DNA from 3 places in the Streptomyces sp. NPDC058985 genome. Region 1 is predicted to be linked to each of the others. Evidence: riboswitches for the same ligand, from Rfam matches in the RefSeq annotation. Region 1 holds a riboswitch; each other region holds the start of a gene.
What was found. A riboswitch is a leader RNA that binds a small molecule or an ion and turns the genes downstream of it on or off. The one in region 1 is predicted to bind cyclic di-AMP.

Region 1 (10,137 bases):
CGCGCGGTGAGGCGGCGCTCCTCTGCTCGCGTCTGCCCTGGCTGACCACCGGACAGGCCGAGGACCTGACCCTCCACTATGTGCGGCAGCGCGTGGGCCTCACCAGGCAAGCACTCCAGGTCACAGCCGACCGGGCCCAGCGTCTGCGGGGCGAGTACGAGACCCGCTACCGGCACCTGCGCCGCACCCTCCTCAGACAGCACGCCGCCTGCGCCTGTCTGCTGATCGCCTGCTGCTCACTGACCTGTCTGCTGAAGCGCTGACACGGCGACCGGAGCACCCGCCCCGCCGCCGCGGTTCGAGGACCGTGCCCGGCACGAGCGCCACGCGCGCACGCCCGGCCCTGCCGCCGTACGGCGGGCAACCGCGCTCGCGCGCCGGGTACGGCGGGCCAATGGCCACCGCGCCGCTCACCGTGATCAGCGTCTTACCAGTCGACGCAGCGAGGCGGGCCGGCGGAGCGTACCCCCAGCTCCTCCTCTACATCACCGCTCCGCCGCGAGGTCGAGATCACCCCTGCCCGTCCCGGCCGCATCCTGGGTGCCGCCCGGACGCCGCCACGGGCTCGCGATCGGCTCCGACACCGCCCGCCACCACGCCTCCACCGGCACCTGCCCCGCCGGCTCGAACGGCTCACCCGGCCGCGGGAACGCCACCGCCTGCCCGGCCTCCTCCGCCGCGTCCTTCGTCCACTCCCCCGGCTCCGCCCACGCATGCGGCGCGAGATTGAAGGACCCCCAGTGGATCGGCAGCAGCACCCCGGCCGGAGCGCCTCCCTGGAGGTCCAGATGGGCCCGCAACCCCTCTGCGGGCGTCATGTGGATGTCCGGCCAGAAGTGGGAGTACGCGCCCAGCTGGATCATCGTGGCGTCGAAGGGGCCGTGCGCCGCGCCGATGTCCCGGAAGCCGTCGAAGTAACCCGTGTCTCCGCTGTGGTAGACGCGGTGCTCCTCCCCGGCGACGACCCACGACGCCCAGAGGGTGTGCTGGGTGTTGCGCAGTCCCCGCCCGCAGAAGTGGCGGGCCGGCGTCGCGGTCAGGGTGAGGCCGGCGACGCGCGTCGACTCGTGCCAGTCCAGCTCGCGGAGCCGGTCGGCGGGCACGCCCCAGTGTTCGAGGTGGGCGCCGACCCCGAGCGGCACGGCGAACAGGGTGTCCGTGCCGGCCAGCGCCTTGATCGTGGGCATGTCCAGGTGGTCGTAGTGGTCGTGGGAGATCACGACGACGTCGACCGGACCGAGGGCGGCCAGGGGAACCGGGACGGGGTGCAGCCGCTTGGGCCCGGCGAAGGGGAACGGGGAGCAGCGCTCGCCCCACACGGGGTCGAAGAGCACCCGCCGCCCGTCGATCTCGGCGAGCACGCTGGAGTGCCCCATCCAGGTCAGCCGGAGTCCGGTGGCCGGCGGCCGGGCGAGGTCGGCGAGGGTCGTGGCGTGCACCGGGATCGGGCCCGACGGGGCGCGGCGGAGCCGGGACTCCCGGTCGAAGTAGATCTTGGCGAACTCACGGGCCGATCCGGAGGGCCGGGTCCGGGCGGTGCCGCCCGGGTTCTGGAAGACGCCGTCACGGAAGTGCGGCGATCTGCGGATGCGCGCCATGCGCTCACCGGTCGGGTCCGCGCCGAAGGCCGCGGGCCGGGGCGTACGGAGCCCGGAACTCGGGGAACGGTATCCGGCCACGGTAACCTCCAGGTGGATTGGGTCAGGCTCTCATTATGGTCGTCTCGTGTGACACCGACTGATCGTGTCCGGAGCTTGGGGGACGGGGCGTGGTGCGAGTCCGGTTGAGTGTGGCCGAGCGGCGCGAGGAGCTGCTGCGCGCGGCCGTCGAGCAGATATCGGCGCGAGGTGTCGCGGCGCTGCGGATCGCCGACGTGGCGTCCGCGCTCGGGGTGAGCAACGCGTTGGTGCTCTACCACTTCTCCACGAAGGAGAAGCTGGTCGCCGCCGCCTTCGCCCGGGCCGCCGAGGACGATCTGGCTCATCTGCGCGGACTGCTCGGCCGCCGTACGTCGGCGGTGCGCCGTCTGCGGGCCGCCGTGCGGTGGTACGCCCCGACGGGGCAGGCCAAGGGCTGGCGGCTGTGGATCGAGGGCTGGGCGGCGGCGCTGCGCGAGCCCGTGCTGCGGGACGTCACGCGCGACCTGGACCGCCGGTGGAAGGCCGCGATCGCCGAGGTCATCGCCGAGGGGGTGGCCGCCGGGGAGTTCCCCTGCCCGGACCCCGAGGGCGCGGCCCTGCGGCTGACCGCGCTCCTCGACGGGCTCGCCGTGCAACTGACGTCGTACGGGGGCACGGTGTCGCGGGCCCGGGCGCGGGAGTGGACGGACGAGGCACTCGCCCGGGAACTGGGCCTGCCGCGGGAGGCGTTGGGCCACCCCCGCCGCTGACCCGCCGTACCCCGTCCGCAGCCGGCCTCCGCAGCCGGCCCGCCCGCACGACGCCGTCACGCCACCGAGGCGATCCGCGTCTTGATGTCGTGCGGCGACAGCGCCCCCTTGGCGGTCACGTGGTCGCCCGAGGACTGGCCGCGCAGCCGGCGCCCGATCCACGGCACCAGGTACTCGCGGGCCCAGTGCACGTCGTCCCGGCGTACGTCCAGCGCGGCGCGGTAGGGCAGCGGCGGCCAGGGCTGGTCCGGGTCGGCCGGCACGGGCAGGCCGAGCGCCTGTCCGGCGCGCAGCGCCACCCGTGTGTGGCCCTCCGGCGACAGGTGCAGGCGGTCGGCGTCCCACGCCCTGCGGTCCTGGACGCTGCGGAGCGACCAGAGGTCGAGCACCGGGCAGCCGTACCGGTCGGCGATGGCGCGGACGTGTCCGTTGTACGTGGCGATCTTGCCGCGCAGATGCCTGAGCACGGGCACGCCGCGGGTGTCGAACCCGGTCGTCACGAGGACGGTGCCGGCCGCTTCGGCCAGCGCGGCCACCGCCCGCTCGAACCGCTCGGCCACCTCGTCGGGGTCGGTGCCGGGCCGGAGGATGTCGTTGCCGCCGGCCGCGAACGAGACGAGGTCCGGCGCGAGTTCGGCGACTCGGGGGACCTGTTCGGCCGCGATCTGGTCGAGCAGCCTGCCGCGCACGGCGAGGTTCGCGTAGGTGAAGTCGCCCTCGGGGCGCCGGTCCGCGAGCAGTACGGCGAATCGGTCGGCCCAGCCGACGAACGCCCCGTCGGGGCCGCGGTCGCCGACGCCCTCGGTGAAGCTGTCCCCCAGCGCCACGTACGACCCGATCACTGCTCTGCTGTCATTCTTCGAATCGTCTGCCACATCGGGCCATGATTCACCTTGGAATGTGACCTACGCGACCGTAGGCAGGGGTTGACGGTCGGTGAGAAAGGCCACGCCTAAAGGCTTGGTCAATTGCGGAATACACCGAAGGCCGGACCCGGGGATCGGGGTCCGGCCTTCGGTGGTGTGGGGGCTGCGCCCTGGCCGTGCGTCAGAGAGAGACGCCGTGCGAGCGCAGGAACGCGACCGGGTCGATGTCCGACCCGTAGTCCGGCGTGGTGCGGATCTCGAAGTGCAGGTGCGGACCGGTCACGTTGCCGGTGGCACCCGAGAGGCCGACCTGCTGGCCCGCCGTCACCGACTGGCCGGCGGAGACGGAGAGGGAGGAGAGGTGGGCGTACTGGGCGTAGTGGCCGTCGGCGAGCTGGATGACGACCTGGTTGCCGTACGCACCGCCGGGGCCGGCGGAGACGACGGTGCCCGCGCCGACGGCCTTGAGCGGGGTGCCGGTCGGGACGACGAAGTCGGTGCCGGTGTGGTAGCCGCTGGACCACATGCTGCCGGACTGGTGGTACGGGGTACCGACGGTGCCGCCCGCGACGGGGGAGGTGTAGCCGCTGCTGGTGCCGGCGTCCGAGGTGGAGGCCTTCTCGGCGTCCGTGGACTTCTCGGCCGGCTTGGCGGCGGGCTTCTCCGCCTCGGCCGGCTTCTCGGCGGCGGGCTTCTCGGCGGCCGGCTTCTCCGACTGGGCGGTCTTGGCGCCGACCGAGAGCTTCAGGCCGGGGTGGATCAGCGACGGGTCCGAACCGACGGCCTGGCGGTTGTCCTCGTAGAGCTTCTTCCAGCCGCCGTCGACGTTCTGCTCGTCGGCGATCCGGGAGAGGTAGTCGCCGCTCTTGACGGTGTAGGTCCGCGCGTCCGAGTTCTTCTCGGCGCCACTCGCGGCGGCCTTCTTCGCCGTCGCCGCAATGGACTGGACGGACTGCTCGGAAACGGAGTGCGCGGGAGCGGCGTTGGCGCCGGCGGCCCCGATCAGCGGGAGGGCGAGCGCGGCGCCACCGGTTCCGGCGACGGCGATGGTGCGGGTCAGGCGCATGGCCCTGGTACGGCGGTGCTTACCCTTCGCGGGCATGGCGAATTCCTCTCCGGCGCCTGCGAGGTGAGCTGTCGGGTTCGGGCTGGAGATGCCCGGCCGCGCCGAAACGCGGCTTCACCCCAAGCCGTTCCGGGAACCGGAACAGGCATTCGTACCTGTGGGTCCCCCGCTCCTGCCGGGTACGGGTGGTGGATGAGAGTGGGCTCCGGTCGGCGGCAGGATTAGGCGTCCGTCCGGATCGGTGGTGAACGTAAGGGACCAAGACGCACCCGGACAAGCGAAGGGTTCCACCAGAAGGTGTTCCGATTGATCCTTTACGGGAATTTCCGGTCACACTCCGTCGATTCGGGGAATGGCTTTTCGTGTGAACATCCTTGAAAACCGGCTTGATTACGTGGACATGACGGACGACGCACGGTTACGGATATGACGCTGCTCACGCGCCACTTCTCCACCCTTTCGCAATTCAACGCCAGTTGGGATTAAGGCATCAATTCGGACAGAAGGTGCGAGGTCGCCCTTAATCCCCTGTGGACAACTCATGGGCGCAGCCAGGGGATGCCGTATCGTCGAGGCGAGCCCGCCGCCGAGCAGCGTCGGCGGGGCGGAGTGGGAGGAGTCCCCGTGACGCAGCAGGTCCCGTCGACCGAACCCGAGCTGACCGGTGTGCGCAATTTCCGGGACGTCGGCGGACTGCCGGCCGCGGACGGGCGACGGGTGCGGCATGGCGTGCTGTTCCGCAGCGGCCACCTGGCGCACGCCACCGGGGAGGACGCCGCCTTCCTGGCCACCCTCGGCCTGCACACCATCTTCGACTTCCGCAACGCGGCCGACCAGAAGCTGGAAGGCCCCGACGTCGAGCTGCCGGGCGTGCGCAATGTGAACCTGCCGCTGAGCGACCCGGCCGACGGCGCCGAGTTCTGGAAGATGGTCCGCGACGGCGACCTCGACCAGCTGCACGCGATCCTGGCCGACGGCAAGGGCGCCCGACGGATGATCGCGTCCTACCGCACGATCATCACGGAGCGCACGGAGGAGCACTCCCGGGTGCTGCACGCGCTGGCCGAGGACAGCGTCCCCGCCCTGATGCACTGCGCGGCCGGCAAGGACCGCGCGGGCCTGTCGATCGCGGTCACGCTGCTCGCGCTCGGTGTCGAGCGCGATGCCGTCCTCGACGACTACCTCAAGTCGAACGCCACGCACCGCCGCTACAAGGTGCGCCGCGGCGGCTCCGCCGCCTCGGCCTACTCCCCCGAGGTCATGGAGCTGCTGAGTCCCTTGTTCGACGCGCGCGCCGAGTACCTGGCGGCGGCCTTCGACACCGTCGAGGAGACCTGGGGCGGCGTCGACGCCTACCTGGAGCAGGGCCTGCACCTCACCCCGGCGGCCCGGGAGCGGCTGCGCGAGCGGATGCTGGACTGATCCGGCGCGGCAGCGGTCCGCCCGGCCGCTAGCGGCCGGCGCCCACCTCGAAGAGCAGGTAGAGGAAGCCGCCGAAGACGTGTCCCAGGGCGATGTAGATGAGCAGCCGCACCCACAGGGCGCGCGGGAACTTCTCCTCCATGGATCTCACGGCATCTCCCCGGGGGGCGTCGGGCCGAGGCACAGCGCGGCCGTCGGGCTCTGCAGCAGGGTGTGGACGAAGAGCAGCTCGACCCCTTCGGGATCCTGTGCCGCGATCCGGTGCGGGGTCAGCGAGTCGAAGTGGGCGCCGTCCCCCACACCGAGCCGGTGCTCGGTGTCCCCGAGGCGCAGCCGCAGACGGCCCCTGAGCACGTGCAGCCACTCCTCGCCGGGGTGCACCCGCACGATGTCGCCCTGCGAGCCGTACGGCACCTGGACGCGCAGGGCCTGCATGCCCCGGCCCGGCGCCCCCGCCCGCCGGTACGTCCAGCCGCCCGCGACGGTCGCCTCCATGTCGGCGGCGCGCACCACGGCGTCGCGGTCGGCGGCCGTCTCCCCGAGCAGCTCGGCGACGGTCGTACCGTAGACGCGGGCGAGGGCGAGCAGCATCGGCAGCGAGGGCTGGCGCTGCCCGGTCTCCAGGCGGGACAGGTGGGCGGGCGACAGCCCGGCCGCGCGGGCCGCCGCCTCCAGGGTCAGGGCGGCCCGCCGCCGCAGCTCACGCAGCTGGGGCGCGACGGCGGCGACCGCGCCGTCGGCCGGGCCGGTCTCGGAGGAGCTCGTGCTCATGAGCCCATTCAGCCCGAGACCTGCCCCTGAGGCAAGTTTTTTGCCTACGAGGCAAAGGCCTCCTCAGCGGTGCGCCACTGCCTGCTTGACCAGGGTCTTGCCGAAGTCCCACATCAGGCCGCCCCCGTTGTGCGCGTCGTCCATCACCTCGGTGAAGGCGTCGACGAACCGGTCCGCGTCCGCGGTGTCGATGATCAGGGGCGGGATCAGTTTGATCACCTCCAGGTGGTCGCCGGAGACCTGGGTGAGGATCCGGTGCCGCTGCAGCAGCGGCACCACCACCATCTGGGCGAACAGGCCCTTCCGGGCGGCCTGCAGCATGGTCCAGCGGCTGCGCAGCTTCAGGGACCGCGGCCGGCCGAACTCGATGCCGATCATCAGCCCGCGGCCCCGGACGTCGGCGAGCAGCTCGTAGCGGTCCACCAGCGCCGTCAGCCGGGACTTCAGCCGCTCCCCGACCGCGGCGGCGTTCGCCACGATCTCCTCGTTCTCCATCACCGAGAGCACGGCGAGTCCGGCCGCCATGGCCTGCGCGTTGGACCCGAAGCTCGCCGAGTGGACCTGCACGCGGTCCATCGAGGAGTACACCTTCTGGAAGATCCAGTCCTTGCCCAGCGTGGCGCCCACCGGCACGTAGCCGCCGGACAACGCCTTGGCCACGCAGACCAGGTCGGGCTCGACGCCGTCCTCGTGCTGGAAGGCGTAGAACTTCCCGGTCCTGCCCAGGCCGGTCTGCACCTCGTCGGCGATCAGCAGTGCCTTGTGCCGGTGCAGCAGGTCCTGCGCGGCCCGCAGGTAGCCGGGCGGTGCCTCGTGCACGCCCTTGCCCTGGATCGGCTCCACGATGAGCGCGGCCACGTCTCCCTGCCGCAGCTCGTGCGCCAGGGAGTCCAGGTCGCCGAGCGGGACCGCGGTGTCGGGCAGCAGCGGCGCGAAGCCCTTGCGGAAGCCGTCCTCGCCGTTGACGGAGAGCGAGCCGGTGGTCAGTCCGTGGAAGGCGTGGGTGCAGTACAGGATCCTCGGCCTGCCGGTCGCGTACCGGGCGAACTTCAGCGCGGTCTCCACCGCCTCGGTTCCGCTGTTGCCGAAGAAGACCCGGTCCAGGTGCGGGCTGTAGGAGAGCAGCCGCTCGGCCAGGAGCCCGGGCAGCGGCGGACAGTCGAAGCGGGTCAGGTCGGCGAGCGAGGCGTCCAGGACGTCGTGCAGCGCCTTGCGGACGACCGGGTGGTGGCGGCCCAGGCCCATCACCGCGAACCCGGCGAGCATGTCCAGGTAGTCGTTGCCTTCGGCGTCCCAGAAGTGCGCGCCCTCGGCCCGCTCGTAGACCTTGTCGAAGCCGATGGTGTGCAGCATGCGCGGCAGCTGGTGGTTGAGGTGCCTGGCGTGCAATTCGTACCGCTCGGCCCCGCGCTCGGCCAAGAGCGCGGCGAGGTCGAACTCCTTGGTCATTCAGTTCTCTCCTTGCGCAGGCATGACGTTCCGTCCGTCCCCGGGGGTGTCCACCGCTCGCCGCCCGACGGCCAGGCTCGCGCCGATCCGGCCGGCGATGTCGACCGGGGTGAGGCCGATGTCCGCGAGCACCTCGGCGCGCTTGGCGTGGGCGAGGAACTGGTCGGGGATGCCGAAGCGGCGCACGGGCACGTCGGTGTCGGCGTCGCCGAGTGCCAGTGCCACCGCCGAACCGACCCCGGCCGCCCTGCTGTTGTCCTCGACGACGGCGACCAGGCGGTGCCGTGCGGCCAGCGGGGCCAGCTCCGGGTCGACGGGTTTGACCCAGCGCGGGTCGACGACGGTGCAGCCGATGCCGCGCGCTTCGAGCAGTTCCGCGGCCCCGAGGCAGACGGGTGATCACGCCGACGGCCACCAGCAGCACCTCGGGCCGGTCGGCGGCATGCAGGACGTCCATGCCGCCGACCCGGCCCACGGCGGGTACGTCCGGGCCGACGGACTCCTTCGGAAAGCGCACCAGGGTCGGCGCGTCGTCGACGGCGACCGCCTCGCGTAGCTGGGCACGCAACTGGCCGGCGTCGCGCGGGGCGGCGATGCGCAGCCCGGGGACGACCTGGAGGACGGACATGTCCCACATGCCGTTGTGCGAGGGCCCGTCGGTGCCGGTGACGCCGGCCCGGTCCAGGACGAAGGTGACCCCGCAGCGGTGCAGCGCGACGTCCATCAGCAGTTGGTCGAAGGCGCGGTTGAGGAAGGTGGCGTAGACGGCGACGACGGGGTGGAGTCCGCCCGTGGCGAGGCCGGCTGCGGACACGGCGGCGTGCTGTTCGGCGATGCCGACGTCCCAGACCCGGTCGGGGAACCGTTCGGCGAAGGGTGCCAGGCCGACCGGGTGCAGCATGGCCGCGGTGATCGCCACGACGTCGTCGCGCTCCGCTCCGATCCGCAGCATCTCCTCGCCGAACACGGAGGTCCAGGACGGCCCGCCCGCGGGGCCGAGCGGTGCGCAGGTGAGCGGGTCCATCGCGCCGACGGTGTGGAAGTGGTCCTCTTCGTCGCGCAGGGCGGGTTCGTAGCCCCGGCCCTTCTCCGTGAGGCAGTGCACCAGCACCGGTCCGTGGAAGCGTTTCGCGCGCCGCAGCGCCGACTCGACGGCCCCGAGGTCGTGTCCGTCGATCGGGCCGAGGTACTTCAGCCCCAGATCCTCGAAGAGTCCCTGCGGGGCGAAGGCGTCCTTGAAGCCTTTCTTGGCGCCGTGCAGGGCCTCGTAGACGGTGTGGCCGACCACGGGGGTGCGGTGGAGCACGTCCTTGCCCCAGGCCAGCATCCGCTCGTAGCCGTCGGTGGTGCGCAGCGTCGCGAGGTGGTTGGCGAGGCCGCCGATGGTCGGGGCGTACGAGCGTTCGTTGTCGTTGACCACGACGATGAGCGGCCGGTCCCGGGCGGCCGCGATGTTGTTCAGGGCCTCCCAGGCCATGCCGCCGGTGAGCGCGCCGTCGCCGATGACGGCGACGACGTGGCCGCGCTCTCCGCGCACGTCGCGGGCCTTGGCGAGGCCGTCGGCCCAGCCGAGCACGGTGGATGCGTGGCTGTTCTCGATGACGTCGTGCTCGGACTCCTCGCGGGACGGGTAGCCGGACAGGCCGCCCTTGCCACGCAGTTTCGAGAAGTCCTGACGCCCGGTCAGGAGTTTGTGTACGTAGCTCTGGTGGCCGGTGTCCCACAGGATGCGGTCGGCCGGCGACTCGAAGACCCGGTGCAGGGCGACGGTGAGTTCCACCACGCCCAGGTTGGGTCCGAGGTGACCGCCGGTGCGGGCGACCGCGTGCACCAGGAAGTCACGTATCTCGTCGGACAGTTCACCGAGTTCCGCCTCGGACAGCGTCTTCAGATCGCGTGGTCCCCGGATGTTCTCCAGAATCGTCACGCTCGGGCCCCCTTCGGTCCGTGCTGTTCAGCTCACGGTGACGGCCGGCTCCCCCGACGCGCCGTCCTTCTCCATCTGCTCGGCGATCTTCATGGCCTCCTCGATGAGGGTCTCCACGATCTTCGACTCGGGGACGGTCTTGACGACCTCGCCCTTGACGAAGATCTGGCCCTTGCCGTTGCCGGAGGCGACGCCGAGGTCGGCCTCGCGGGCCTCGCCGGGGCCGTTGACGACGCAGCCCATGACA
Region 2 (9,350 bases), on a different contig from region 1:
CGGCCGTGCTCGAAGAACCGCAGCTGGCCGCCGGGCCGCAGCACCCGCCGCGCCTCCCCGAGCGCCCGCGGCACGTCGCGGACGCTGCACAGCACGAGCGAGACCACGACCGCGTCGAAGGCCTCGCTCTTGACCGGCAGCGCCTCGGCCGCACCCGGGGCCACGTCCACCGGCACCCGCGCCCGCAGCGCCGCCTCCACCGCCAACCGCCGCAGCAGCCGCTCCGGTTCGATGGCGACGACCTCCGAGACGGCGCCCGGATAGTGCGAGAAGTTCAGCCCGTTGCCCGCGCCGACCTCGATCACCCGCCCGGACAGCCCGGCCAGCAGCCGCTCGCGGACGCGCCCCACGCCCATCCGGGTCTCGGCGCCCACACTGGCCCGGGCGTAGTAGCGGGCGAACAGCGGATGGTGCACGGCGTCCCGCGGCACTCCGCGGGCGGATCGCAGCGGCATGGGCCCTCCCTCACGAGGTGGTGCCTTACCGCGATTGTCCCCCGTACGACCGCTCCGCACCCACCTGGCCGGCGGCCGGGTACGCCCTGCCGCTCAGGGCGCCTGACGCGCCCCGAAGGCCGCCGCGTCCCACGTGCCGTCCAGCCGGGGCGACAGCCATCCCGGCGCCGCGGACCGGAAGGCGGCCGGGGGCAGGGCACCCGCCCCGGCGGGTACGGCGCCGAGCAGCGGAGCGCCGGAGACCTCAGGGAGGTCCGCGAGATTGCAGCGCGCGGCGAGGTCCGGGGCCCCGGGCCAGCTGCCGATCACCACACCGGGCAGGTCGAGGCCGCGGGAGCGCAGTTCACGCGCCGTCAGCTCCGTGGTGTTGAGCGTGCCGAGGCCCGCTGCCGTCACCAGCAGCACCGGGGCGCCCAGCAGGGCGGCGACGTCCGCCAGCGTCCCGCCGTCCGCGTCGAAGCGGACCAGCAGTCCGCCCGCCCCCTCGACCAGCACCAGATCGTGCTCGGTGGCCAGCTTGTCCGCGGCCTCGGCCACCTCCGCCGGGCGCACCGGCGCCCGTCCGGCCCGGCGCGCGGCCGTGCCGGGCGCCAAGGGCTCCGGATAGCGGGCCACTTCGGCCGCCGCCACGGCCCCCGCGAGGCGCGCCACCTCCCGCGCGTCCCCCGGTTCGTCCGGCCCCACACCCGTCTGCGCGGCCTTCAGCACCGCCACCGACCGGCCGCCGGCCAGCGCCGTCGCGGCGACGGCGGCCGTCACGACCGTCTTGCCGATCTCCGTGCCCGTGCCCGAGATCACCAGTACCGGCATGTCATCCCTCTCCTGCCGCCGCGCACACCGCGCGGGCGATGCGTGCCACGTCCGCGTCGCCCGTGACGTAAGGCGGCATGGTGTAGATCAGGTCGCGGAACGGCCGCAGCCACACGCCCTCGCGGACGGCCGCCGCGGTCGCCGCCCGCATGTCGACGGCGTGGTCGAGCTGCACCACGCCGATCGCGCCCAGCACCCGTACGTCCGTCACGCCCGGCAGCCCGGCCGCGGGGGCCAGACCGTCGCGCAGGCCGGACTCGATCCGCTTGACCTCCGCGCGCCAGTTCTGGCCGAGCAGCAGTCCGATCGACGCGCAGGCCACGGCCGCGGCCAGCGGATTGCCCATGAACGTCGGCCCGTGGGCCAGGACCGGCACCTCGCCGCGCGAGATGCCGTCGGCCACCTCCGACGTGCACAAGGTGGCCGCCATCGTCAGATAGCCGCCGGTGAGCGCCTTGCCGACGCACATCACGTCCGGCGTCACCGCCGCGTGCTCCGCCGCGAACAGCGCGCCGGTCCGTCCGAAGCCGGTCGCGATCTCGTCGAACACCAGCAGCACGCCGTGCGCGTCGCACGCCTCCCGCAGCACCCGCAGGTAGGCGGGGGAGTGGAACCGCATGCCGCCGGCGCCCTGCACCACCGGCTCGACGATCACCGCGGCCAGTTCGCCGGCGTGCCGCTCGATCGTCGACCGCAGATGGCCGGCGTACGTCTCGTCGTACTCGGCGGGCGGCGCGTCGGCGAAGACCTGGCGCGGCAGGGCGCCCGACCACAGCTCGTGCATCCCGCCCTCGGGGTCGCACACCGACATGGGCTGCCAGGTGTCGCCGTGGTAACCGCCGCGCCAGGTCAGCAGGCGGCGCTTGGCGGGGCGGCCCAGCGAACGCCAGTACTGGAGGCACATCTTGACGGCGACCTCGACGGACACCGAACCGGAGTCGGCGAGGAAGACGTGCTCGAGTCCGTCCGGCGACATGTCGACAAGGAGCTTCGCCAGCCGGACGGCGGGCTCGTGGGTGAGCCCGCCGAACATCACGTGGCTCATCCGCTCCAACTGCTCGCGGGCGGCCTCGTTCAGCACCGGGTGGTTGTAGCCGTGGATCGCCGACCACCAGGACGACATCCCGTCCACCAGCTCCGCCGAGCCGTCCGCGGGACGCAGCCGCACCCCGCTCGCCGACTCCACGACGAGCGGGTCCTGCCGCCCCGGCATGGGGCCGTACGGGTGCCAGACGTGCCGCCGGTCGAGCGCCAGCAGCTCGTCCACCGTCAGCGCGGGCTCAGGCATTGGGCGCGAGATCCGTCCCGGCACCGCGGCGGCGCACGGCCACCAGATCCGTCCGGGGCTCCTCGGTCCGGGACGCCGGCGCCGGAGCGCAGACCCCGCCGTCGGCGTGCGACCCGCAGCCCCCGCCCTCCTCGCCGTCCCCGTGCGATCCGCAGCCGCCGCCCGCGTGCGATCCGCAGCCGCCACCGGCGGCCGTGACCCGGTGCTCCGGCAGGGTCACCCGGTCGGCGCCCTCCACCTCGAAGCCGGCGTCCGCGATCATCTCCAGGTCGGCGTGGCCGGCCTGGCCCTCACTGGTGAGGTAGTCGCCCAGGAAGATGGAGTTGGCCAGGTTCAGGGCCAGCGGCTGCAGGGTGCGCAGGTGGACCTCGCGCCCGCCGGCGATGCGCACCTCGACGTCCGGGCAGACGAACCGGGTCATCGCCAGGATGCGCAGGCAGCGCTGCGGGGTGAGGTGCCACTCCTTGGCCAGCGGCGTGCCCTCCATCGGGATCAGGAAGTTGACCGGCACCGAGTCCGGGTCCAGTTCGCGCAGCGAGAAGACCACGTCGACCAGGTCCTCGTCGCTCTCGCCCATGCCCGCGATGAGACCCGAACAGGCGGAGAGCCCGGCCGCGTGCGCCTTGCGCACCGTGTCCACCCGGTCGGCGTACGTGTGCGTGGTCGTGATGTCCCCGTACGTCGCCTCGGACGTGTTGAGGTTGTGGTTGTAGGCGTCGGCACCCGCCTCGCGCAGCCGCTCCGCCTGACCGTCGGAGAGCAGCCCCAGGCAGGCGCACACCTCGACGGACCCGTCCTGCTCCTTGATGGCCCGGATGGTGTCCGAGACCCGGTCCACGTCCCGGTCGGTCGGGCCGCGTCCGCTGGCCACCAGGCACACCCGCTTGGCGCCCCCGGACACCCCGGCGGCCGCGGCCGCGGTGGCCTGGTCGGGCTTGAGCCAGGTGTACTTGAGGATCTCCGCCTTGGAGCCCAGCCGCTGCGAGCAGTAGGAGCAGTCCTCGGGACACAGGCCCGACTTGAGGTTGACGAGGTAGTTGAGTTTCACCCGTCGGCCGAACCAGTGCCGGCGCACCTTGCCGGCCGCGGCCACCACATCGAGCAGGTCGTCGTCGGAAGTGGCGAGGACGGCCAGCGCCTCCTCGCGGGTCGGCGACTCGCGCCGAAGCCCCTTGTCCACCAGCGTGTTCAGCAGGTCCATGAGAGCCGATCCTGTCCTAAGGGGCCGCCCGGGGCCAAGGAGAGTTTGCACAACACTGACAGATCGACGTGTGGGTATTGCCACACCTCGCGGGGGTGGCCATGCCGCTAGTGTCTGTCCATTGCCTACAAATTCCCCAAGGAGCGGCTCATGGCGTTCGGCTGGATCGACGAACAGGCCCGGGCGCGCCACGAGGCGGGACTCGTACGGATCCTGCGCCCCCGTCCGGCCGACTCGCCGCTGCTGGACCTGGCGAGCAACGACTACCTCGGACTGGCCCGGCACCCGGAGATCACCGAGGGCGCGGCCCGGGCGGCGCGCACCTGGGGCGGCGGGGCGACCGGTTCCCGGCTGGTGACCGGCACGACCGAACTGCACGCCGCACTCGAACGCGAACTGGCCGCGTTCTGCGGATTCGAGGCCGCGCTCGTCTTCTCCTCCGGCTATGCGGCCAACCTCGCCGCGGTCACCGCCCTGGCGCCGCACGGCAGCCTGGTCGTCTCCGACGCGGGCAACCACGCCTCGCTGATCGACGGCTGCAGGCTGGCCCGCGGCACGACCCAGGTGGTGGCGCACGCCGAACCGGAGGCCGTGCGCAAGGCGCTGGCGACGCACGACGGGCCCGCGGTCGCCGTCTCCGACACGGTCTTCTCGGTCGACGGCGACGCCGCGCTCCTGGCCGCCCTCGCCGACGTGTGCCGCGAGCACGGCGCCGGTCTGGTCGTGGACGACGCGCACGGACTGGGCGTGCTCGGCGACGGCGGCCGGGGCGCCCCGTACGCGGCGGGTCTCGCGGGCCGGGAGGATGTCGTCGCCACGGTCACGCTGTCCAAGTCGCTGGGCAGCCAGGGAGGTGCGGTTCTGGGTCCTGCCCGGGTGATCGGCCACCTGGTCAACGCCGCCCGGACGTTCATCTTCGACACCGGCCTCGCCCCGGCCGCGACGGGCGCGGCGCTGGCCGCGCTGACCCTGCTGCGCCGCGAGCCGGAGCGCGCGGCGCGGGCCCGTGCCGTCGCCGCCGAACTGCACGCGCGCCTGACCGCGTCGGGCCTGGAGGCGGTACGTCCGGACGCCGCGGTGGTCTCGGTGCGCGCGCCTTCCCCGGAGGGGGCGGTGCGGTGGGCGGCCGACTGCCGTGCGGCCGGCCTGTCCGTGGGCTGTTTCCGTCCTCCTTCCGTGCCGGACGGTGTCTCACGGCTCAGGCTGACCGCTCGGGCGGACCTCTCCGGGGAACAGATCGAACGCGCGGTGCGGGTGATCGGCGAGACGCGACCATGAGTCGGCGTGGCATGGCCGTGTGTCGTCCGACGTCTCGTGGGGTGGTCAGTCCTGGTGGATCCCGGCGGTGAAGGACGTCCAGCTCTCGGGGGAGAAGAGCAGGGCGGCCCCGGCGGGGTTCTTGGAGTCGCGCACCGCGAGAAGTCCGGCCCAGCGGCCGGCCGACGGCCGGGCCGTCTCCACGCAGTTGTTCGCGCCCGTGCTGTAGCTGCTGCGCAGCCACCGCACGCCGGTCAGATCGGTGCCGGCAGGGATGTTCCGGGGAAGTTCGGACATGGAGCCTGACATGGTGCCTCCTTACGCGCCTGCCGCGGTCGCGGCGATGAAGTCCAACGAGTCCTCGGGCGAAAGGGCATGGATCAGAAGGGCGTTGAAGGCCTCGGTATAGGCCTCTAGGTCTTCTTTCCGTTCGAGATGCAGGCTACTCGTCAAGTGGTCGAGAACAACCACGTCCAGATCAGAAGTGCTCGAAAAAGAGAAGATTACGAAAGGGCCGGTGACACCGATGTGCGCCCCGGCGGCAAACGGCAATACCTGGAGCCGGACATGCGGCAGACGCGCCGCCTCCACCAGCCGCTCCAGCTGACGTGCCATCACCCCGGGGCCGCCCACCTGCCGGCGCAGCACCGCCTCGTCCAGCACCGCGCTCAGCTCCAGCGGCGGTTCGCCGCGCAGCACGTCCTGCCGGGCCAGCCTGACCTCCACCAGCGCGTCCAGCCGCTCCTCCGGCATGCCGTCCACGGCGGCCCGCGTCACCTCGCGGGCGTACTCCGGGGTCTGCAGGAGGCCGGGGACCACCGTCGTCTCCAGCGTGCGCATCGCGCCGGCCTGGGACTCCAGGCTGATGAAGTCGCGGTAGGTGGGCGGCAGCACCCCGCGGTAGGCGTGCCACCAGTGGTGCCGGCCGCCCGCGTCGTCGGAGCGCGCCAGCATCACCAGCAGCCCGCGCAGCTGGTCGTCGTCCACGCCGTAGGCGTCGAGCAGTAACCGCACGTCGGCCGGTTTCGCCCCGCTCGTCCCGGTCTCGATGCGGCTGACCTTCGACTGGTGCCAGCCCACCAGCCGGGCCGCCTCCCCGCTGGTGATGCCCGCCGTCGTGCGCAGGGCGCGCAGTTCCGCGCCCAGCTTTCTGCGGCGCACCACCGGACCGTGCTGCATGGGCCACTCCCTTACTCCTTATGGGCCGCCCAAATCCGCTCTGCCGTCGCAGAGTTCACCGCTTCGAGCGACAGATATATGCATATCTTGGCGGATCGCCGTCCTTCACGGGCCGGGTGATGGCAGTCTGGCGGCGAAGCACCAGTCCGGGACCGTACTCGAACCGCCCGCTTCGTGTCGGACCACGGTCCCGTGAGAAAGGGACGACGTTGCCATGGCCGATCACCTGGAAGCATCCGTCACTCTGCCGAGCGATCCCGCTTCGGTGGCCGCCGCGCGCACCTATGTGGCCGGCACGCTGGTGGAGTGGGGCCTGCCGGCGGACGCGGAGATGTCCGACACGGTCCGGCTGATCGTCTCCGAACTGGCGACCAACGCGGTCCAGCACACGCTCGGGCAGTCGCCCACCTTCACGGTGGACCTCGTCCTCGACCGTGACGAGCGGCTGCGCATCGGCGTCACCGACAGCCATCCGCGCTTCCCCAAGCGCCTGCCGGCCGCCGTGCAGCAGGACAACGGCCGCGGCATGGTGATCATCCGCTGGCTGACCGCCGAATGCGGCGGCAAGCTGCGGGTCCGCCCCACGCGGGAGGGCGGCAAGACCGTCTCCATCGAACTGCCCTGGACCGCCCCCGGCACGCCGGCCGCCGCCGAGGGGGTGACGGCGGGGCAGAACGCCGTCATCCCCCTCGGGAGAGCTGCTCGACCCCGGGCTGTCTGACCCCGTGTCACTCGATCACGGGGCGTCTGGCCCCTGGGGGCTACTTGACCCGGCCGTAGGAGACGCTCCCGGTCCAGATCTTCTGCAGGCGTACCACGTCCCCGGTCTTCGGGGCGTGCCAGAGCTTGCCCTTCCCGGCGTAGATGCCGACGTGGTAGACGCTGCGGCCCGAGTGGAAGAAGACCAGGTCTCCGGCCTTGCGCTTCTTGGCCGAGACGTGGCGGGTCTTGTTGTACTGCTGGGCCGCCGTGCGCGGCAGCTTCTTGCCGGCCTTCTTGAACGAGTACAGCGTCAGGCCGGAGCAGTCGAACCTGCGGGGCCCGACGGCGCCCCACCTGTAGGGGGAACCCTTCTTGGATGCCGCGATCTTGAGGGCCTTCGTCGCATGAGCCGCCGCGGCCGCCTCCGAGGAGAAGCCGGGGACCACGACGGAGCCGCCTACCGCGGCGAGAGTGAGGGCCGAGGCCGTACCGGCACGAGCCATCAGGGACGGGACACGATTGAGCGCGAACATGCGCAACCCTTCGTCAGCCGCCTGTGAAGGATGACCTGTCGGATTCGGGCTGGCGAAGTTGCCCGGCCGCACGAGTGCGGCTTCACCCCAAGGGCTGCTCGGTCCGGCGCCTCTCCCACGGAGGCGACCGCTCCTGCGACCCGTCGTGCTCGGGTCCTCCACTCCTGCCGATCCACTTCCTCGCGACCGGTCGTCCGGGCGGCGGCAGGACTCGGCGTCCGCCCGGACCGCCCCGCCGCTGCGGCGGGGGCTTGTCGTCAGTCACGGATCTTGTCTCGCCGGAGGGGGAATTCCCAACGGAACGTGCCTTTTGTGTTGTTACTCACCACCCACCCGTTCGGGTGGACGCCGCTGTGTTCGAGCCGGGGTCGTAGGCGATGACGCCCCCGGGACCAGCGGCGCAGCGGTAGGCGCGGACGTCGGGGGAGGGCGGCCGCGCAACCCGGACCGGTCGTCAACCGGGTGTGTTCCTACGCCGAAAGGAGGTACGTCTTTTGGTCCGTTTCGAACCCCGTCCACTCAACTCTCGGAACACGGCGGAAGACTGAGGCGTCCCGTCCGCCGCTCGCCGTCCAGTACCCGCAGGGCGCGGGCGAGGGGGGGCGCGTGCAGTTCGGTCTCGCCCCGGGCGTGCATCAGCTCCAGCGCGTCACGCAGGGCCGCGGCCTTCCCGACCAGCGCCTGGGCGGCCCGCAGTCCCCGGTAGGTGTCGCCGTCCCGCGCGGGGTTGATGCGCCCGAGCAGGTCGACGACGTCCAGGTAGCGGTCGATCAGCTCCGCCTCGGCGCGGGTCAGGGCGGGCAGGGGCGGCAGTTCCGGTGGCAGCATCGGCCGTTCACCGGGTGCCGGGTGTGCCGGGCGCGGCGGAGCGGTCGGACACGATCCGGTCCACCAGCCCGTACTCCAGAGCCTGTTGGGCGTCCAGGACGGTGTCCCGCTCGATGTCCTCGGTCACCTGCGCCGGAGTGCGGCCCGTGTGCCGTACAAGGATCTCCTCCAGGCGGGCGCGGATCCGTGCCAACTCCTCGGCCCGGATGGCCAGGTCGCTCGCCTGCCCCTCGATCGGCTCGGTGAGCAGCGGCTGACGGAGCACCACCCGCGCCCCGGGCAGCATCGCGCGCTTGCCCGGCGTGCCCGCCGCCAGCAGCAGCGCGGCGGACGCGCCGGCCTGTCCGAGGCAGGTCGTCTCCACGTCGCAGGCGACGTAGCGCATCGTGTCGTAGATCGCCGTCATGGCCGTGAACGAGCCGCCCGGGGAGTTGATGCAGAGGGCGATGTCCCGGTCCGGGGCCTGGTGCTCCAGGTGCATGAACTGCGCCATCACGTCGTTCGCGGAGGTCTCGTCGACCGGCGTCCCGAGGAAGACGATCCGCTCCTCCAGCAGTTTCGAGTACGGATCCGACGTCCGGGCCCCGGCGCTCGTGCGCTCGGTGAACTCGGGCAGGACGTGGCGGGCGGACGGTCGGGTCATGGCGAACCCCTTCTCGTGACGGAACCCTCTTCGGCTGCACTGGCTCCGTATAAAATGTACAGGACGTACATTGTGAGGGGGTGGGAATCGCGCAACCCCGCGATCATTTCCCGTGCGGCGGCTCGTGCAGGCCGAAGAGGGAGCCCTGGTCGTCCCGGCAGAGCGTGAACCGGCCGAACCGGGCCACCGACTCCGCGTCCTCCTCGCCCTCCTCACCCAGCTCCTCCACGGAGCCGCCCAGCTCACGCACCCGGGCCACGGCGGCGTCCAGGTCGTCGACCCGGAAGAACAGGTACGGGGAGGCGCCCGGGTCGCCGCCGTGCATGCCGCCCGGCAGCCCGGCGGTGCCGATGGAGAACCCGCGCCCCGTGGGGCCCGCCTCGAGGGCCCAGCCGAACAGGGTCCCGTAGAAGACCCGGCCGCGCTCGGGGTCCGCCACGCCGAGCTCGAAGAA
Region 3 (10,137 bases), on a different contig from region 1:
GTCTGTGTCGAGGGGTGGCGCATGTCCAGGGAGCAACGCGGGCCGAACGAGAAGCTCGGCGCCGTTCTCGCCCTCGCGGGAATCAGCAACGCAGGACTCGCCCGGCGCGTCAACGACCTCGGCGCCCAACGCGGGTTGACACTTCGCTACGACAAGACGTCGGTGGCGCGCTGGGTGTCGAAGGGGATGGTGCCGCAGGGCGCGGCACCGCACCTCATCGCCGCGGCCATCGGCCAGAAGCTCGGCCGCCCGGTGCCGCTCCACGAGATCGGCCTGGCGGACGCGGATCCCGCCCCCGAAGTGGGCCTCGCCTTCCCACGGGACGTCGGCCAGGCGGTGCGGTCCGCCACCGAGCTGTACCGTCTCGACCTCGCCGGCCGCCGGGCCGGGGGCGGCATCTGGCAGTCGCTGGCCGGTTCCTTCGCGGTGAGCGCGTACGCGACGCCCGCCTCCCGGTGGCTGATAACCCCGGCCGACAGCTCGGTGGCGCGCGACGTGGGCCCGGCCGAGGGCTCCGGCGCACCGCTCAAAGTCGGCCACAGCGATGTGCAGAAACTCCGGGAGGCCGCCGAGGACGCCCGCCGCTGGGACTCCAAGTACGGGGGCGGCGACTGGCGTTCGTCGATGGTCCCCGAGTGCTTACGCGTCGAGGCGGCACCCCTGCTGCTCGGCTCCTACTCCGACGAGGTCGGCCGCGCCCTGTTCGGCGCCTCGGCCGAACTGACCCGGCTGGCCGGGTGGATGGCCTTCGACACCGGTCAGCAGGAGGCGGCCCAGCGGTACTACATCCAGGCCCTGCGCCTGGCCCGCGCGGCGGCCGACGTCCCCCTGGGCGGCTATGTCCTCGCCTCGATGTCCCTGCAGGCCACCTACCGCGGCTTCGGGGACGAGGGCGTGGACCTCGCCCAGGCCGCCCTGGAGCGCAACAGGGGCCTGGCCACGGCACGCACCATGAGCTTCTTCCGCCTGGTGGAGGCCCGGGCCCACGCGCGCGCGGGGGACGCACCGGCGGCCGGCGCCGCACTGAAGGCCGCCGAGAGCTGGCTGGAGCGCGCCCGCCCCGGCGACAGCGACCCGTCGTGGCTGGGTTTCTACTCCTACGACCGGTTCGCCGCCGACGCGGCCGAGTGCTACCGCGACCTGAAGGCGCCACGCCAGGTGCGCCGCTTCACCGAGCAGGCCCTGTCGAAACCGACGGAGGAGTTCGTACGCTCGCACGGCCTCAGGCTCGTCGTCTCGGCGGTGGCCGAGCTGGAGTCGGGCAATCTGGACGCGGCCTGCGAGCAGGGCGTGCGGGCGGTCGAGGTGGCCGGCCGCATCTCCTCGGCCCGCACCACCGAGTACGTGAAGGACCTCCTGCACCGCCTGGAGCCGTACGGCGACGAGCCGCGCGTGGTCGAGCTGCGCGAGCGCGCGCGGCCGCTGCTGGTGACCCCGGCCTGACGCGGCCGGCCGATGCACCGCCGCTTCCGGGTTTGAAGGCATTGTCAGTGGCGCAGTGCACTATCGAAGCCGGGAGGTGGACCGGGAGATGGAACGAGTGTTCGACTGCGATGTGCTGGTGATCGGCGGCGGCATCGTCGGCCTGTCGACGGCGTACGCCATCACGCGCGCCGCCCCGGGCACCCGGGTCACGGTGCTGGAGAAGGAACCGGGCCCCGCCCGGCACCAGACGGGCCGCAACAGCGGCGTCATCCACAGCGGGGTCTACTACCGCCCGGGCTCGCTGAAGGCGCGCTACGCGGTGCGGGGCGCCGCCGAGATGGTCAAGTTCTGCGCCGAGTACGGCATCGACCACGCCGTCACCGGCAAGCTGATCGTCGCCACCGACCGCGCCGAGCTGCCCCGCCTGCACGCCCTCGTCCAGCGCGGCCGGGAGAACGGCATTCCGGTACGCGAGCTGGGCGCCGCCCAGATCCAGGAGTACGAGCCCGAGGTCAGGGGCCTCGCCGCCATACACGTCGGCACCACCGGCATCTGCGACTACGTCGCCGTGGCCCGGCAGCTGGCCCAGGCCTCCGGCGCACAGCTGCGCTACGGCGCCGAGGTGCGGCACATCGACCGCCGCCCCGGCCTCGGCGTCGCCGTCCGCACCCGCTCCGGCGAGGTGCTCCGCGCCCGCGTCCTGGTCAACTGCGGCGGGCTGCACTGCGACGAGATCGCCCGCCTGACCGGCGACGACCCGGGGATGCGCATCGTGCCGTTCCGGGGCGAGTACTACGAGCTGGCCCGTCCCGAGCTGGTGCGGGGACTGGTGTACCCGGTGCCCGACCCGGCGTTCCCGTTCCTCGGGGTCCACCTCACCCGCGGCATCGACGGCGGCGTGCACCTCGGGCCGAACGCGGTGCCGGCGCTGGCCCGCGAGGGGTACGGCTGGGGTGTCGTCCGCCCCCGCGAGCTGGCCGCGACGCTGGCCTGGCCCGGCTCCTGGCACATCGCGCGGCGGCACTGGAGGTACGGCACCGGGGAGCTGCGCCGGTCCCTGTCCAAGGCGGCCTTCACCACCGCCGTGCGCAGACTGCTGCCGTCCGTGACGGAGAGCGACCTGGTCGCGGCGCCGGCCGGCGTGCGGGCCCAGGCGGTGCTGGCCGACGGGACGCTGGTGGACGACTTCCTGATCAAGGAGGGCCCCCACGCGGTGCACGTCCTGAACGCGCCGTCGCCCGCGGCCACCGCGGCCCTGCCGATCGGGCGGGAGGTGGGCCGCAGGGCACTGACCCTGCTGGGAGGCTCGTGAGCCCGGCACGGGCGGGCCGTAAAATTGGGGGCACTGTGTCTGATTTCCCCAGCGCGCCCAGCGCCCCCGACGCCCACCAGCCGGCCGCCACCCACACCGGCGCCTCCCTGAGGCACACCCGCGCCAAGGGGGAGCCGCGCTTCCCGGACGGGCCGAAGGCCGATCCCGCCGGATCGCACTTCGAGCGGCGGATCCGCAGTTTCCAGCCCCGGCGCAGCCGCGTGACGGCCGGCCAGGCGGACGCGCTGCAAAGGCTGTGGCCCCTATGGGGACTGGACATCGACGGGCAGCGCGACCTCGACCTCGGCGAGCTGTTCGGCGACGCGCACCCGGTCGTCCTGGAGATCGGCTTCGGGATGGGCGAGGCCACCGCGCAGATGGCCGAGGCCGACCCCGGCACCAACATCCTCGCCGTGGACGTGCACACCCCGGGCCAGGGCAACCTCCTCGGTCTCGCCGAGCGGAACGGCCTGTCCAACATCCGGGTGGCCAACGGCGACGCGATCATCCTGCTCCGCGAGATGCTCGCCCCCGGCTCGCTCGCCGGACTGCGCGTCTACTTCCCCGACCCGTGGCCGAAGAAGCGGCACCACAAGCGCCGCCTGATCCAGGAGGAGTTCCTGACCCTGGCCGCGGCCCGGCTCGCGCCGGGCGCCTTCGTGCACTGCGCCACCGACTGGGAGCCGTACGCCGAGCAGATGCTCGACGAGCTGACCGCGCACCCCGACTTCGAGAACACCGCCCCGGACGGCGGTTTCGCGCCGCGTCCCGCGCACCGGCCGCTGACCCGTTTCGAGGGCCAGGGACTGGACAAGGGACATGTGGTGAACGACCTGCTCTTCCGCCGCGTACAGCTCCGCGATCCCCACGAGGAGCAGTCCCCCACCGGTTAGGGTCCATGCCGTGGCCAGTCCCCCGTGTCCGACGCGTCAGCCCACGTTCCCGCGTACGCATCCGCACTGGTGGCAGCGGTCCTGGGTGCGGTACGGCGCACTGATCACGCTGCTCGCGCTCTCCGGCCTGGTGATCCTGGCCCTGGTCCGCGAACAGACCGGCACGCGGGGTTTCCTGGTCGGGCTCGGCCTCGCGGTGCTGCCCGTGCCGCTGCTCGTGGCCGCCTTCCGCTGGCTGGACCGGGTCGACCCCGGCCCCTGGCGCAACCTGCTGTTCTGCTTCTCCTGGGGCGCCTGCGCGGCGGCGCTGATAGCGATCGTCGCCAACAGCTTCGCGACCAGATGGATAGCGACCGCCACCGCCGACCCGGCGAGCGCGGACACCCTGGGCGCCACGGTGATAGCACCGGTCGTCGAGGAGTCCGCCAAGGCCGCCGCGGTCCTCCTGGTCTTCCTGTTCCGCAGGCGTGACTTCACCGGCATCGTCGACGGAGTGGTGATCGCCGGGGTCACCGCCACCGGCTTCGCCTTCACCGAGAACATCCTGTACCTCGGCACCGCGTTCGGCACCGACCAGCTCACCGGCGGCAGCGGCATCGCCTCCGTCACCGCGGCGACCTTCTTCGTCCGCGTCGTGATGTCCCCGTTCGCACACCCGCTCTTCACGGTGCTCACCGGCATCGGCTTCGGCATCGCCGCGCTCTCCGCGGGCCGCCACCGCCTGCGCCGCGCTCTGCTCCCGCTGTCCGGCCTGCTGCTCGCGATGGGCGTGCACGCGCTGTGGAACGGCTCGGCCGCGTTCGGCGCGTACGGCTTCTACGCCGTGTACGCGGCGTTCATGGTGCCGGCCTTCGGCCTGCTGACCTGGCTGGTGATCTGGACCCGGCAGCGCGAACTGGGCACCGTACGGGCCGAGCTGCCCGCATATGTCCTGGCCGGGTGGCTGACGCCCGTGGAACCGCAGGCGCTCGGCTCGATGCGGGCCCGCCGCGTCGCCCGGCGGCACGCCCGGCTCCACGGCGGGAAGGAGGCGGCACGCGCGGTGGCCCAGTACGAGGCGTACGCGACCTCGCTGGCGTTCCTGCGGCAGCGCGGCCGCCGGGGCCGGGCGGGGGCCGACTACGCCGTGCGGGAGCGGGAGATGCTGGACGCCCTGTGGCACCGCCGCGGCGCGGCCCGCCCGGCCCTCGACCACGCGGCCCGCTCCACGGCACCGCCCGTACCCCGGCCCGCGCCGCCCTGGGCCCACCCGTACGGGTGGCCGTACGGCCCGTACGGCGGCGGCCCTCCGGCACCGCACCCGGCCCAGACGCCGTACGCGACCCAGACACCGCACCCGGCCCAGGCTCCGTACGCGACCCAGATGCCGTACCCATCCCAGACGCCGCACCCGGCCCAGGTGCCGTACGTCCCGTACGCCCACCCGTACGCACCGCCGGGTCCCCACCCCCACCGCCCCTAGGCGGGCCCCGGCGGCGTCCCGCTCAGGCCGACGCCCGCGTCAGCCGCGCGACCTCGTCGTCCGTCAGGCTCAGCTCCGCCACGCCCAGCAGCGCGGGCAGCTGCTCCACCGTGCGCGCGGACGCGATCGGCGCGGCCACCGTCGGCTGAGCCGCGAGCCAGGCGAGGGCGACTGTGGCGACGGGGGCGTCGTGGGCCTCGGCGATCTCGTCCAGGGCGGCGAGCACCCGCCGGCCGCGCTCGGTCTCCAGGTGCTTGGCGGCACCGCCCGCACGCGGGCTGTCGACGCTCGCGCCGGGCCGGTACTTGCCGGTGAGGAAGCCGGCCGCGAGGGCGTAGTACGGCACGGCGGCCAGTCCCGACCGCTCGGCGAGGTCACGCAGCCCGCCCTCGTAGGTGTCGCGCGAGACCAGGTTGTAGTGCGGCTGGAGGGCGACGTACCGGGCGAGGCCCTCGCGGTCGGAGAACTCCAGGGAGGCCGCGAGCCGCTCGGCGGAGATGTTGGAGGCGGCGATGTGCCGCACCTTGCCCGCCTTCACCAGCTCGTCCAGCGCGCCGATGATCTCCTCGACCGGCACCTCGGGCTTGTCGAAGTGCGTGTAGTAGAGGTCGATGTGATCGGTGCCCAGGCGGCGCAGCGAGGCGTCGGCCGCCGCCTTGATGTTCGCGGCGGACAGGCCCGGGTACTCGGGGTGCTGGCTGACCTTGGTGGCGAGGACGACGTCGTCACGGTTGCCGCGGGCCGCGAACCACTGGCCGAGGACGGTCTCGGACTCGCCGCCGCTGTTGCCGTCGACCCAGGCGGAGTACGAGTCGGCGGTGTCCACGAAGTTGCCGCCGGCCGCCGTGTAGGCGTCCAGGACGGCGAAGGACCGGTCCCGGTCGGCGGTCCAGCCGAAGACGTTGCCGCCGAGGGCGAGGGGGAAGACCTCCAGGTCGGAGGAGCCGAGCTTGCGCAGAGAAGTCATGTAGGGCGTCAACGAACGCACCGGATCAGGTCATTCCGGCACAGACGCAAAAACCCCGCAAACCGGCAGCCCTGACGTCGGGGGGTTGCCGTCAGGACCGCCGGGGACCAGCGGGGTAGCGGAGGGGCCGGTGGCTCAGGGGGTGAGGCCCTTGCTCTGCAGCCAGGCCATCGGGTCGATGCCGGAGCCGCCGCCGGGGTGGACCTCCATGTGGAGGTGGGCGCCGGTGACGTTGCCGGTGGCGCCGACGCGGCCGATGACGTCACCGGTGGTGACCTCCTGGCCGACGCTGACGCTGATCGAGGACTGGTGGGCGTACCAGATCTCGGTGCCGTCATCCAGGGTGAGCACGGTCTTGTAGCCGTACGACCCGTCCCAGCCCGCCGACGTGATGGTGCCGCTGTGCACGGCCTTGAGCAGCGTGCCCGTGGGTGCGGCGAAGTCGAGGCCGGTGTGGTGGCCGGAGGACCAGTAGGCGCCGGCCTGACCGAAGGTCGAGGAGATCGTGTACGAGGAGGTCGGCAGCGTGAACTGCTTGGCCAGCTTGGCGAGGCGCTCGGCCTCGGCCTTCTTCGCGGCCTCCTCCTCCGCCTTCTTCTTGGCGGCGGCGGCCTTGGCCTCGGCCTCCTTCTCCGCCTTGGCGGCGGCTTCCGCGGCCTTCTTCTCGGCGGCCGCGGCGGCCGCGGCTGCGGCCTTGGTCTCGACCTGGGCCTGCTGCTGCTCGGCCTGCGCCATGATCCGGGCCCGCAGGGACTCGCCCGCGCCGGCCGTGTCGGTGCCCTCCGCGGTGTCGGCGGCGGTGGTCACGCCGATGCCGCTGAGCGGGGTGCTGGAACCCTCCGGCTGCGGCTCCTCGTCGGAGATGAGCGAGCCGACGTTGGGCAGGTCCGGCATGGAGATCGACACCGGCGGCTTGCCGGTCTGCGCGCTGGCCATACCGCCCGCGCCGACGGCGGCTATGACACCGACGCCGAGGACGGTGGAGCTGCGGGCGAGTCCGCCACGCTGCTTGGCGACGCGGTGCCGGCCGCGTACGGGGCGGATGGAGTCCTCGGTGGGATTCCACTCCTCCCAAGGGCCCTCTTCGGCGCGGTTGTTCTCGTAGCCGAAGGTGTCGGAGTCGTACCGGTTCGGCACGAACGGGGCCTCGGGGGCAGGCCGGTTGGACGCCACGTGGGCGTACTCCTTTCCTTCCTTTCGCCTACCGGGTTAGCTGACGGGTTCGGAGCAGGAAGGTCTCCTACGGGCGCATGCAGCCGTGTTGCCACGGCGTCAAACGCCCGATTCACCCCAATGTGGTGGTTCCCCGGTTCCCTTGCGGGATTCGGCGCGTGCGCACGGAGCCGCCTTCTGTGACGGCTGGGACGACCGCGCTGCGTTATCGAACGTTAATAGACCCGGGGCCCGGATTCCAAGCTGTTCCTCTTGATCATTAACGAGAACGGGCGGGACGTACCCCTCACGGTCGGTGAAAACCGGGCGAGTTGACCGCGGCTCGGTATTCCCTTTCACAGCACCTTTTTCTGATGGTGCGTCAGTTGTTATGCGGAGGGAGGCCACCCCGTCACGGCTCGTGACAATGATCATGGTCGCCGCGCCGTGGCCGCCGTACGGCGAGCAGCGCCATGTCGTCCGCCATCCCGCCCCCGGAGTGGCGGCGCACGTCGCGGGCGAGGGTGTCGAGCAGCTTCGCCGGGTGGCGGAAGACGCGACCGGCCAGCCGCGCGTACGGATCGTAGAACTCCCCCCGCTCGTCCCGGGCTTCCGACAGCCCGTCGGTGTACAGCAGCAGCGTGGCCCCACCGGGGAAGGCCGTCTCCTCCGCGCGGTCGGGCCACACACCCAGCTCGCCCATGCCCAGCGGCAGCGCCGCCTCCCGGGCGGGCAGCGGTCCCACGGTGCCGTCGCCGTGGAGCAGCAGGGGCGGCGGATGGCCGCGGTTGACGATGCGTACGGTCCCGGTGCCGTGCGGGAGTTCGGCGAGGACGGCGGTGGTGAAACCCTCGAAGGCGTCCAGCCCGTCGCGCCGGGTGCCCTCGCGGGCCAGCGCCCGCTCCAGGCGCTGCGCCACCGCCTCCAGCGTCGCCTCCTGCTCGGCGGCCTCCCGGAAGGCGCCGATCACCACGGCGACGGCGGCCACCGCTCCCATGCCCTTGCCCCGCACGTCCCCCACGATGAGCCGGACGCCGCGCGCGCTGTCCTGCACCGCGTACAGGTCACCGCCGATGAAGGCCCCGGCCTGCGCGGCCTCGTAGCAGGCGGCGATCTCGAAGCCGGCGATCCGCTCGGCCGGCTCGGGCAGGACGGCGCGCTGGGCGGCCTCGGCGATCTCCCGGGCGATGGCGAGGCGCTCGTCGGTACGGCGGACGAAGGCGTTGACGAAGACGGCGAGCGCGGCGACCGTCGCGATGGTGATCAGCTCGGTGAGGGAGTCGACGTAGTGGATGACGCCCTTGCCGATCTGCAGCCCGACCACCGAGGCGACCACGGCGACCCCGGTGAGCGCGGTGCCCCGCCGGGAGTAGATCGGGGCGGCGACCAGCGGCGCGGCGGTGTAGAGGGGACCGGCGGTGAAGTAGCGCGGCGTGAAGATGTCGTACAGGACGGCGACGACGATCAGCAGTACGGGGAGCGAGCGCGCGAGGGCCCGGCCGTAGGACGTGCGCCACGGCCGCGGCTGCCCGACGGGCGGCACGGGCGCCGGCTCGTCGCCGAGGCCCGGGTCGGGCACGGGATCGCCGGGGAGCCGGCCGCCGGCCCTGGCGTACGCTCCCTCGTCCTCCACATCACCTGCCCGCACCACTGGTCTCCCGCCGCCCCCTGTCCGCGCCGCTTGCCGTGCCGTACTCCAGGTTTCCCGCGACGGGGGTGGGCGGCGAGCGGTGAGGGCCGGGCGGGTGAACGCAGCGGGGAGCGCACCGAGGGCCGGAACCCTTTCGGATTCCGGCCCTCGGCCTTCAGTAGCGGGGACAGGATTTGAACCTGCGACCTCTGGGTTATGAGCCCAGCGAGCTACCGAGCTGCTCCACCCCGCGTCGTTGTGTTCACCACTGTACGTCATCCCGGGGGCCGAATGCACATCGGTATCCCTCTATCCCGCCAGGTGGCGGTTGGGCGCCTTCGCCCGCCCTTCGTACTCCGGCAGTACGACGACGGCGGCGCCCCCGGCGGCGAGCACCTCACCGCCGTCCGCCCCGGGCACGAAGGTGTCCGGCTCCCGCCAGGCCGTGACCACCCGACGCACCCCGGCGTCGAGGATCAGCCGGGCACAGGGCGCGGGCCGCGAGGCGCGGTGCGCACAGGGCTCCAGGCTGCTGTACACGGTCGCCCCCGCGAGCCGCGGATCGGAGCGGTCGGCCTTGGCGAGCGCGGCCTCCTCGGCGTGCACGACGGCGTCGCCGCCCTCCCGCGAGTACCCCCGAGCCAGCTCGCTCCCGTCGGCGGCGACCACGACCGCCCCCACGCTGAACGCCGTCCGGGACGGCGGGCACAGCTCCGCCAGCTCGCAGGCGAGCGCCAGCCAGTGCCGGTCGGCGGCGCTCACGCGGTCGCCGGTACCGGGTGCGGTCGGCAGGTACCGCATCAGCACGACGTCCTCGATCCGCCGCGACTCCACCAGCCGCAGCCGCCCGCCCTGGTAGGCGCCGGGCCCGAAGAGCCGGGGCGCGGCCGGGTCGCCGACGAGCAGGGGCGCGAGGACGAGGTGCAGCTCGTCGGCGAGTTCCTGCTGGAGCAGTTGGGTGTGGACGGTCCCGCCCCCCTCCACCATGAGCCGCCGCACCCCGCGCCGGTCGCCCAGGTACTCGAGCACCGCCCGCCAGTGGAGCGAGTCGCCGAGCGGGACGACGACATCGCCGGCGATCCCCAGCGCCCGGGCCCGCCCTGCCCCCTCGTCCGTGGTCACCAGCACCTTCTCCCCACCGGTGTGCCAGAACCGCGCCGCCGGGTCCAGCTCACCGCTGCCGCTGACGGTGACCTTGAGCGGGTACTCGGCCTTCCCGGCCCTGGTCCGGGCGGCCCGCCGCTCGGCGGAGTTCACCAGCAGCCGCGGATTGTCGGCCCGGATCGTCCCGGCCCC

Region 2: it holds a riboswitch for cyclic di-AMP, as region 1 does, so the genes downstream of both, ACFW01_RS20275 (C40 family peptidase) here and ACFW01_RS03530 (peptidoglycan DD-metalloendopeptidase family protein) in region 1, are expected to answer to the same signal.
Region 3: it holds a riboswitch for cyclic di-AMP, as region 1 does, so the genes downstream of both, ACFW01_RS34035 (M23 family metallopeptidase) here and ACFW01_RS03530 (peptidoglycan DD-metalloendopeptidase family protein) in region 1, are expected to answer to the same signal.

The regions. Positions count from the first base shown of each region.
Region 1 is NZ_JBHYJX010000003.1:92,606-102,742, forward strand. Features, by position in the region: gene ACFW01_RS03510 (hypothetical protein) at 1-263, shown strand, start outside; gene ACFW01_RS03515 (MBL fold metallo-hydrolase) at 486-1,679, opposite strand; gene ACFW01_RS03520 (TetR/AcrR family transcriptional regulator) at 1,769-2,389, shown strand; gene ACFW01_RS03525 (SGNH/GDSL hydrolase family protein) at 2,446-3,231, opposite strand; gene ACFW01_RS03530 (peptidoglycan DD-metalloendopeptidase family protein) at 3,437-4,357, opposite strand; cyclic di-AMP (ydaO/yuaA leader) riboswitch at 4,362-4,519, opposite strand; gene ACFW01_RS03535 (tyrosine-protein phosphatase) at 4,946-5,743, shown strand; gene ACFW01_RS03540 (DUF6126 family protein) at 5,772-5,885, opposite strand; gene ACFW01_RS03545 (XRE family transcriptional regulator) at 5,891-6,514, opposite strand; gene ACFW01_RS03550 (aspartate aminotransferase family protein) at 6,578-7,963, opposite strand; partial or broken gene dxs (1-deoxy-D-xylulose-5-phosphate synthase) at 7,964-9,890, opposite strand; gene ispG (flavodoxin-dependent (E)-4-hydroxy-3-methylbut-2-enyl-diphosphate synthase) at 9,918-10,137, opposite strand, start outside.
Region 2 is NZ_JBHYJX010000021.1:115,886-125,235, forward strand. Features, by position in the region: gene ACFW01_RS20235 (methyltransferase domain-containing protein) at 1-455, opposite strand, end outside; gene bioD (dethiobiotin synthase) at 549-1,265, opposite strand; gene ACFW01_RS20245 (adenosylmethionine--8-amino-7-oxononanoate transaminase) at 1,267-2,553, opposite strand; gene bioB (biotin synthase BioB) at 2,546-3,754, opposite strand; gene ACFW01_RS20255 (8-amino-7-oxononanoate synthase) at 3,905-5,032, shown strand; gene ACFW01_RS20260 (DUF397 domain-containing protein) at 5,078-5,308, opposite strand; gene ACFW01_RS20265 (helix-turn-helix transcriptional regulator) at 5,330-6,190, opposite strand; gene ACFW01_RS20270 (ATP-binding protein) at 6,405-6,911, shown strand; gene ACFW01_RS20275 (C40 family peptidase) at 6,952-7,425, opposite strand; cyclic di-AMP (ydaO/yuaA leader) riboswitch at 7,429-7,576, opposite strand; gene ACFW01_RS20280 (hypothetical protein) at 7,945-8,253, opposite strand; gene ACFW01_RS20285 (ATP-dependent Clp protease proteolytic subunit) at 8,261-8,896, opposite strand; gene ACFW01_RS20290 (VOC family protein) at 9,000-9,350, opposite strand, start outside.
Region 3 is NZ_JBHYJX010000058.1:15,528-25,664, forward strand. Features, by position in the region: gene ACFW01_RS34010 (MFS transporter) at 22-1,443, shown strand; gene lhgO (L-2-hydroxyglutarate oxidase) at 1,532-2,737, shown strand; gene trmB (tRNA (guanosine(46)-N7)-methyltransferase TrmB) at 2,773-3,630, shown strand; gene ACFW01_RS34025 (PrsW family glutamic-type intramembrane protease) at 3,641-5,092, shown strand; gene ACFW01_RS34030 (aldo/keto reductase) at 5,115-6,059, opposite strand; gene ACFW01_RS34035 (M23 family metallopeptidase) at 6,195-7,232, opposite strand; cyclic di-AMP (ydaO/yuaA leader) riboswitch at 7,244-7,399, opposite strand; gene ACFW01_RS34040 (PP2C family protein-serine/threonine phosphatase) at 7,624-8,844, opposite strand; tRNA gene ACFW01_RS34045 (tRNA-Met) at 9,021-9,094, opposite strand; gene ACFW01_RS34050 (dihydrofolate reductase family protein) at 9,151-10,137, opposite strand, start outside.